DNA from 2 places in the Lactobacillus sp. UMNPBX4 genome. Region 2 is predicted to be linked to the other one. Evidence: predicted binding sites of a transcription regulator. Region 2 holds the regulator's gene; the other holds the start of a gene.
The links. Region 2 encodes HrcA, which represses chaperone genes, less so after heat shock. Its sites were predicted from a motif close to TTAGCACTCNNNNNNNNNGAGTGCTAA; they were not measured.

Region 1: a site for HrcA is predicted at 2,138-2,164, ahead of clpP (ATP-dependent Clp endopeptidase proteolytic subunit ClpP). Genes of this name have one in related genera too.

What each region holds. Positions count from the first base shown of each region.
Region 1 covers NZ_PCZF01000011.1:40,334-44,773, forward strand. The annotation lists gene yvcK (gluconeogenesis factor YvcK family protein) at 1-545, shown strand, start outside; gene whiA (DNA-binding protein WhiA) at 538-1,473, shown strand; gene clpP (ATP-dependent Clp endopeptidase proteolytic subunit ClpP) at 1,522-2,106, opposite strand; gene CP355_RS03570 (SH3-like domain-containing protein) at 2,294-3,919, shown strand; gene CP355_RS03575 (Cof-type HAD-IIB family hydrolase) at 3,975-4,440, opposite strand, start outside.
Region 2 covers NZ_PCZF01000006.1:33,771-38,210, reverse strand. The annotation lists gene dnaK (molecular chaperone DnaK) at 1-1,181, opposite strand, end outside; gene grpE (nucleotide exchange factor GrpE) at 1,198-1,779, opposite strand; gene hrcA (heat-inducible transcriptional repressor HrcA) at 1,795-2,844, opposite strand; gene ribF (riboflavin biosynthesis protein RibF) at 3,011-3,973, opposite strand; gene truB (tRNA pseudouridine(55) synthase TruB) at 3,979-4,440, opposite strand, start outside.

The sequences.
Region 1 (4,440 bases), on a different contig from region 2:
AAAGAATCAAACGTGTTTGGGTAACAGATACTAATTCGAATGCCACACCTAAAGCAGTTTTACCTGTTTTAGCTTCGATAATGCAGGCAGATGCAGTTGTCTTAGGTCCAGGTAGTTTATTTACTTCTATTTTGCCTAATTTGATGATTTCTAATTTAGGTGAAGCGGTTCGAGAAACCCCGGCTGAAGTAGTTTATATTTGTAATATCATGACTCAACGTGGAGAAACTGATCACTTTAGCGATGCAGAGCACGTGGAGGTAATCAATCGTCACTTAGGTGGAAACTATATCAATACAGCTTTAGTTAACGGAGCTAAAATTGATATGAGTAAATTCCACCCAGAGGATTATGATGCATATCTTGAACCTGTTAAGAATGACTTTAATGGTTTGAGAGCGCAAAATTGTCGTGTTATTACCGATGATTTTATTGATCAACGACACGGGTTGGTCTTTCATGATGGAGAAAAAGTAGCAAAGGAAATAATGAATTTGGCATTTGAAGCAATGTCACGTAAAAGAATGAAGGAAAATAATGGCTAGTTATGCTAGTGAAGTCAAAAAGGAGCTAACTTCGCTTGAGGTGCATCCAGAGCATGCTAAAGCAGAGTTAGCTGCTTTTTTGCGAATGAATGGGGTTTTAAATCTTCATGATCATCAATTTAGTCTAGATATCACTACAGAAAATCCCGCTATTGCACGAAGAATTTTTAAACTGATTAAAGTTGCATATGGAATTGAACCATTATTGATTGTTTCTCGTAAGATGAAATTAAAAAAGAATAATCAGTATCTAGTTCGACTTAATCGTGACGTGCAAGAAATATTGGAAAACTTAAATATTTGGGATCCTGCTCGAGGATTAGTTACCAGAATTCCACAGAGAATTATGAAGTCACGGGAAGGTGCAATGTCTTATCTTAGAGGTGCTTTTTTAGCTGGCGGTAGCGTTAATAATCCTGAGACTAGTAGATATCATTTAGAAATTTATTCAACTTATGAAGATCATAATGAAGATTTAGCTAAGTTGATGAATGAGTATTTTTATTTGAATGCTAAGATGACGAAACGTCGTCGAGGTTACATTGTCTACCTTAAGGAAGCAGCTAAAATCGGAGATTTTTTGCATGTAGTTGGAGCATTAAATGCTATGCTAAATTTTGAAGATTTACGAATCATGCGAGACATGCGTAATTCGGTTAATCGCTTGGTTAATTGTGATACAGCTAATATGAAAAAGACGGCTTCCGCTTCTGCAAAACAGGTAGAAGATATTCAGTTGATTCAAAAAGAAAAAGGAATCGACAGCTTACCAGAAAAGTTACAGATTTTAGCACGTTTTAGATTAGCTCATCCAGAATTAACTTTAAAAGAAGTAGCGGATCAAATTCCGGATGGACCTATTTCAAAATCTGGTGTTAATCATCGATTCAAAAAGTTACATGAATTGGCTGAAAATTTGAGAGATTAAAAAAAGAGGATTCGCACACGCAAATCCTCTTTTGATTATAATTTATGATTACTTCTTCTTATTAACCATAATTTCATCGATTAAACCGTATTCCTTAGCTTCTTCAGCAGTTAAGTAATTATCACGTTCGGTATCCTTTTGAATCTTTTCCAAAGGTTGACCAGTAGTTTCGTGTAAGATTTCGTTAATCTTCTTGCGACTCTTTAAAATTTCGTTAGCTGCAATTTGAATATCAGTTTGTTGACCTTGTGCTCCACCTAAAGGTTGGTGAATAAGTACAGTAGAGTTAGGTAATGCGAAACGCTTACCCTTAGTACCACTAGTCAAAAGAATAGAAGCCATTGAAGCAGCCATACCAATTGCAATAGTTGATACATCTGATTTAATGAAATTCATAGTATCCATAATTGCAAGACCAGAAGTAATTACACCACCTGGTGAATTAATGTAAAGTGAAATATCCTTAGTGTTATCTTGTGCATCAAGGAAAAGCAATTGAGCAATAATTGAGTTAGCCATTTGGTCGTTAATTTCGCCACTCAACATAATAATTCTATCTTTTAATAAGCGTGAGTAAATGTCATAAGCACGTTCACCACGAGCAGTTTGTTCAATAACTGTAGGTACTAGCATATATTTGCCTCCTAAATTTATTTCGTATTAATTAGCACTCTTTTAAGTACTGTGCTAATTAAATCACTTCGTAATAAAAGTGTCAAATAAAGAGATTTACTTGTATTCAAATTGTATTTTTGAGAATATTGTTTATATATTATAATAACTATGTAAAATACTGTTGTAATATTGTAGGAGGACAAGCTTGAAATATACAAATAAGATTTTAACTGCCACATCAGCTGTTGCACTTAGTGTTGGTTTATTAATGGGTTATTCAAATCCTGTTTTTGCCGCTAATTCTAAGTCAACTACTAAAACAGACAAAGCTAAAGATAGTTCAACTGCTAAAAAGGAGCCAGTTCAAACCAGTACTTCTTACGATTTGATGGTTAAAGTAGGTAGTAATAAGCATTACAATGTTTATAAGAGCATTAAGAATGGTAAGCCTGTTAAGAAGTTAGCAGATGCCAGTGACTATCAATATGCTCATATTCAATCTGATCAACGAATTAAAACTCAAAACGGTACCTACTGGCGCATTTATGTTAATGGCCGTAAAGTAGGATATGTTAACCAAAACTGGTTTACTAGAAACACTATTGCTGTTCCTAAGACTGTAAGTTTAGTAAGAAATAGTCATTCTGATTTTGCTCCAGAAGATGCAGTTAGTTATGTAACTAACTATATGGGAACCGTTATTCCTACCCAAGATATTACAATTTCTGAAGATGCAATTGATTGTTCTGAACCAGGTACTTACAAGGTTAAGTATAGTTATGGTAGTGCTAAAGCTACTGTAAAAGTTACTGTAAGAAAGAGTACTAAAGAAGGCGTTGCTGATGCAGATAGTGTTTCAGCACAACCATTTAGTGGTGACCTAAAATCTTGGAAGACTTACTATGGTAGTTCATCTAACTACGTAACTAAGACTGACTTTGCTCCGGATAAAGCAAAGCACAGTTACACTACTGATAATGGTAATATGACCTTTAAGACTCGTTTCTTCCAACCAGTTTTACTTAGTGTTGCTAGAGACATTAAAGACGACGATTACATTAACCGTGTAGGTCATATTCCAGAAGGTATTGCTATGTCAGACGGCTGGCTTTACACTAGTTTACTCAGCAGTACTAAAATTTCTAATGGTCACATCATTGCTTATAATTTAAACCATTTGACTAATGCTTTTAATGGTCAATACTTGCTTGATATGTCTCAAAAGAAGTTCAATTCTTACGTTAAAAATATTAAGGTAAGTCCATATATCCCAATTGGTCACGGTCAAGCTATGGGCGCAACTGATAAGTATATTTATGTAGTTAACTATGATAATAAGACATCATATAAGAGCAATAGATCAGAAGAATTGCTTCAAATCCGTAAGAGCGATATGAGCATTAATAAGATTTGGACATTCAAATGCTGGAATGGTAGCGACTCAGAAGGCCGTTACTTCCATGATGGTGTTATTGTAAGTGATCACAAGATGTATACAACTCTTTACAACAAGCAAAAGAACCAAACTGAATACTGGGAATTCAACCGTAAAGGTGATAACTGGTATCCAACTATGGTAGGTGCAACTAAGACTGGTATTGTTTCAAATACTTATACTCAAGGTTTCACATACGATGCTAAGAATGACAACTTCTATCTTGCATTTAACGATGTAATTGCTAAAATTGCTCGTAATGGTGAAGTCAAGGATACTTATCAATTCCACACTGGTCGTGAAATTGAAGGTATCGCTGTTTCAAACAACAGACTTTACATGAATTTAGCTCAACGTGCTGAATTACTTGAAAGTACAGAAAAGTTGACCAAATAATTTATTTCATTAAAAAAGGCAGTGAACGTTTAGGTTCATTGCCTTTTTTGTATATCTATTTCTCAGCGTCTAAATATTTTTGTAGGACCCTGAAGACACCATTTTCAGTATTGGCAGGTGCGATATATTTAGCATGTTCTTTAACACTTGGCATCCCGTTAGCCATAGCATAAGAGTATTTTGCAAAATCAAGCATAGCAATATCGTTGCCGCCATCACCAAATGCGATTAGATCATCACCAGTTAAGTTTAATTTGGCTAATAAATGCTTTAAACCGGCGCCTTTATTGATACCATAAACATTAGTATCAATAGCAGTATTAGCAGATCCAAATGCAGAAATTTTTTGTTCATGCTTTTCATTGAATTCTTTTTCAATTTCTGGCGCCTTAGAATTGTCTAAACTAAAAGTGATTTGCAAGATATCCTTGTTGGGTAAATCTGACCAATGATCAACAACTGCACTTTTGCCAGCGAAGTATGCTAAGAAGTCACGCTCAGTTTTAGGAATAGCTTTGTGG
Region 2 (4,440 bases):
TGACTCTTTGAAGTTGGGATAGTAGTGTTTCTGTCAATTAACTTAGTGAAGACACCACCCATGGTTTCAATACCAAGTGACAATGGAGTAACATCAAGCAAAACGATGTCCTTAACGTCACCTGAAATAACACCACCTTGGATAGCTGCACCTAAGGCAACAGCTTCGTCAGGGTTGATTGAGTGGTCGGGTTCTTTCCCAGCCCATTCCTTAACTGCTGCTTGAACAGCTGGAATACGGGTTGAACCACCGTTTAAGATAACCTTATCGATATCGTTTACAGTTAAACCAGCATCCTTTAATGCATTGTCAAATGGTACCTTAGTCTTTTCAACTAAGTCACTAGTCAATTCATCAAACTTAGCACGGGTAAGGTCAGCTTCAAGGTGTAATGGACCAGCTTCACCAGCAGAAATGAATGGAAGTGAAATGTGAGTTGAAGAAACACCTGACAAGTCTTTCTTAGCCTTTTCAGCAGCATCCTTCAAACGTTGCATAGCCATCTTGTCCTTAGACAAGTCAACGCCATTTTCATCCTTAAAGTTCTTGATCAACCAATCCATGATACGGTTATCAAAGTCATCACCACCAAGGTGAGTATCACCGTTAGTTGATAATACTTGGAAGACACCGTCACCTAATTGAAGAACGGAAACATCGAAAGTACCACCACCAAGGTCGTAAACTAAGACCTTTTCATCTTGGTCTTTGTTTAAACCGAAGGCTAATGCTGAAGCAGTAGGTTCGTTGATAATTCTTTGTACATTCAACCCAGCGATCTTACCAGCATCCTTAGTAGCTTGACGTTGTGCATCGTTAAAGTAAGCAGGAACAGTGATAACTGCATCAGTTACCTTTTCACCTAAGTAATCTTCTGAGAACTTCTTGATGTATTGTAAAATAAATGCAGAAATTTCTTGTGGTGTGTATTCCTTGTCACCAACCTTAACCTTGTAATCTGCTTCACCCATGTGACGCTTAATTGAAACAATAGTGTTAGGGTTAGTAATAGCTTGACGCTTAGCTACTTCACCAACTTGAATTTCACCATCTTTAAAAGCTACTACAGATGGAGTAGTACGGTTACCTTCTGGGTTAGTAATAATCTTTGGTTCTTTACCTTCAAGAACTGCAACTGCTGAGTTAGTAGTTCCGAGGTCAATACCAATAACTTTTGACATGTATAAACTTCCTCTCCTATTGAGCAACTACAACCATTGCTGGTCTTAGTGTCCGATCTTTATATTGATATCCTTTTTGTAAAACCTGAACAACGTGATCTTTTTGATCATCATTTTCGGCTGCTACAGTTTGAACAGCTTGATGCAATGTCGGATCAAATTTTACGTCTTCAGCTTCAATCTCAACGATGCCATGTTCTTTCAATGCTTTAGTTAATGAATCAAGCGTCATCTTAACGCCCTTCTTCAGTTGCTTGGAAACATCATCATCGGCTTCTACGCTTAAAGCTCTCTCCAAATTGTCTACAGCAGGCAAAATATCTTTAGCTAAGCTTTGAGATTCATACTTAATAAGTTGAGCTCTTTCTTTTGAATAGCGATTTTGCATATTTTGAATTTCTGCTTCGCTACGAAGATACTTATCTTCAAGCTCCTTATTCTTATCTTTTAAATCAGCCAATTCTTTAGCTAATTTTTCATCATGTTTATCATTTTTTGCTTCCTTACCTTCAGTTGCCTTTTTCTTAACATCCTTAGGTGTTGAAGCATTTTCTTTTTCATCTAAATTCTTTTCACTAGGAAACTCTTCTTTACTCACGGCTAACCTCCTCTATTATTGAAATTTACCGTAATAATCAAGTAACTTCTTGGCTAATTCATTTCTGAAGTATTCTAGAAGCCCTATCATTTGAGAATACGGCATATTTGTTGGCCCAAGTAAAGCTATTGTTCCTTTACCATGGGAGCCGACACTATATTCAGCTGTCAGCAAACTATAATTTTTTAATAAATCATTCGGCAATTCAGATCCTAACTTTACCTTAACTGGGTATTTTTCAGTCTTAGGATCAGCCTTAATATTCATCAAATTAGAAAACAAATTATCTCGATCAATTAATTCATAGAGTGAACGTATATCATTTACATTATTCTCAGTTGTATTGTTCAATAGATTAATTTGTCCATCAACATACATCTGCTCACTAGCCGCATCTTTTAACACGTCTTCAACTAAGCTAAATAATTCGTTAGCATGATCACTACCTAATTCGTTTTTAGCAAGTTCACTTAGCAATGAAACATTAATTTCCTTTAAACTCTTACCAACTAATTGGTCATTAATCATTCGAACCGCTTTTTCAATTTCTTCACCATGAATATTATGTGGTAAAGCATAAACTTGATTTTGGACATTGCCATCACTCGTCACTAGAATTGCCATCACTTGTCTAGAAGACAGGGGAACAATCCTAAAACCTGTAATTTTAACATCCCTACTCTCAGGTCCTTCAGCAAAAGCAGTGTAATTAGTTAAATCAGATAAAATGCGTGCTGCTTCTTGTACGATTTCATTCACCTGATGAAAAGGTCGATCTAATTGTGTCCCAATCGTGTTATAAACAGACTCTGGCAACTGAAGCGGTTCAACTAAATTATCAAGATAATAACGATATCCATCACTTGACGGAATTCTTCCGCTAGAAGAGTGTGTCTTCTCAATTAAGCCTTGATCTTCTAGGACCGCCATTTCATTTCGAATAGTAGCGCTTGATACTTTAATTGGTAACTGCTTCATCACCGTCTTAGAGCCAACAGGCTCATGCGTTTGTGTGAAGTCTGTAATAATTGTTTTTAAAATAAGCTCTTGACGCTCGGTCAACATAATAATCGCCCTCACTTTTAGCACTCGTAATTCTCAGGTGCTAACAATTAATATGATACTATAAATTAGCAGAAAAACAAGAGGAGTGCTAAAATTTCTTCAAATTATTTCAAAAAATAAAAACTGAAGAACTTAGTTCAAAATTGCTAAGTTCTTCAGCTTCTCGTTACGCATTACTTCGTGCTTCTTGTGCAAAATAATGTTCAATTTCTATTTGGTCTTTCTCTAATTGTTTTTTCAATTCTTCAAGGCTGCTAAATTTAATTTCGCCTCTAGTATATTTATACCATTTAATTTTTATTGGCTGATCATAAATATCCTGTTTAAAATTAAATATATATGATTCAATAAAAATTTGTTCAGGTTGGCCAATCGTTACATTATAACCGACACTAGTCATAGATTCATACCACTTTCCAGCTACCTGCGTTTTAGTGGCATATACTCCTATTTTGGGAATTACCTTATGACTAGCCCAAACTAAATTAGCTGTTGGGAAGCCTAATTTATGGCCATTTCTTTTACCATGACCAACGATCCCGCTCATCACATAATGGTGACCCATTAATTGAAAAGCTAATTCCATCTTACCTTCCCTAATTGCCTGTCTAATTTCAGTTGAACCTATTTTTTTACCATTAAAAATCTGCTTAGGCATAACGAAAATTTCAAATCTATCCTTCGCAAATTTTGGTAAATTCTTCATATTAGCAGTCTCTTTAGGACCATATGTATAATCAAATCCAGCTACTACTGTATCTGCATTGAGTTTAATTATTACATTATCTACAAAACTCTGTGCATCTATCTCGCTAAACTTTTTAGTAAATGGCATTACGGCTAGATAATCTACACCTAGTTCTGCCATTTTATCTGCCTTTTCATCTAAAGTTTCTAAATACTTAAAGTCTTTTTTGGCAGCATAAATTTCCTTCGGATGACGATCAAAAGTTAATACTACTAATGGTAATTTCTTTTGATCAGCTATTTTTTTGGCTTTATTGATTAAGCGTTGATGACCTAAATGAACGCCGTCAAAAAAACCTAAGGCTAGAATAGTTTTTGAAGATATGGTATTTTCGCTAACTGGATAAGTTAAATGAATGATTTTCACAACTAATCCCTTCATTTCAGTTATTCATTTTGAATCAACATTAAACTTGGGCGATATAATTTTCCCTTATTCTCATAAATCGCCTTGACTTTTTTATTGTACCTTAATGCGACTTTTTTAGCATCTATTTCTAACGAAATACCTGCTCCATTTTTCACTTTAAGCCATTTTCCTTCACTTAGATCAACTTGAGGATAGTCTTTAAAGAAAGCGTCAATTGGTTGAATCAATTCTGCAGCTTTTTCAGGATTCTCTTCAATTTCACTTAACTTAACGGCCTGAGAAATATCAAAACCTGAGCTAGCTACTCTTCTTAAGTAAGTCATAACTGCTGGGCAATTCATTTTCTCGCCCAAATCATTTACTAAGGATCTAACATATGTACCTTTACTACATTTAATTTTAAAATCAAATTCTTCTTGTCCATCTTTTTCATTGAATGTAGGTTTATTGGTTAAATCATATTGTAAAATATCAACTTT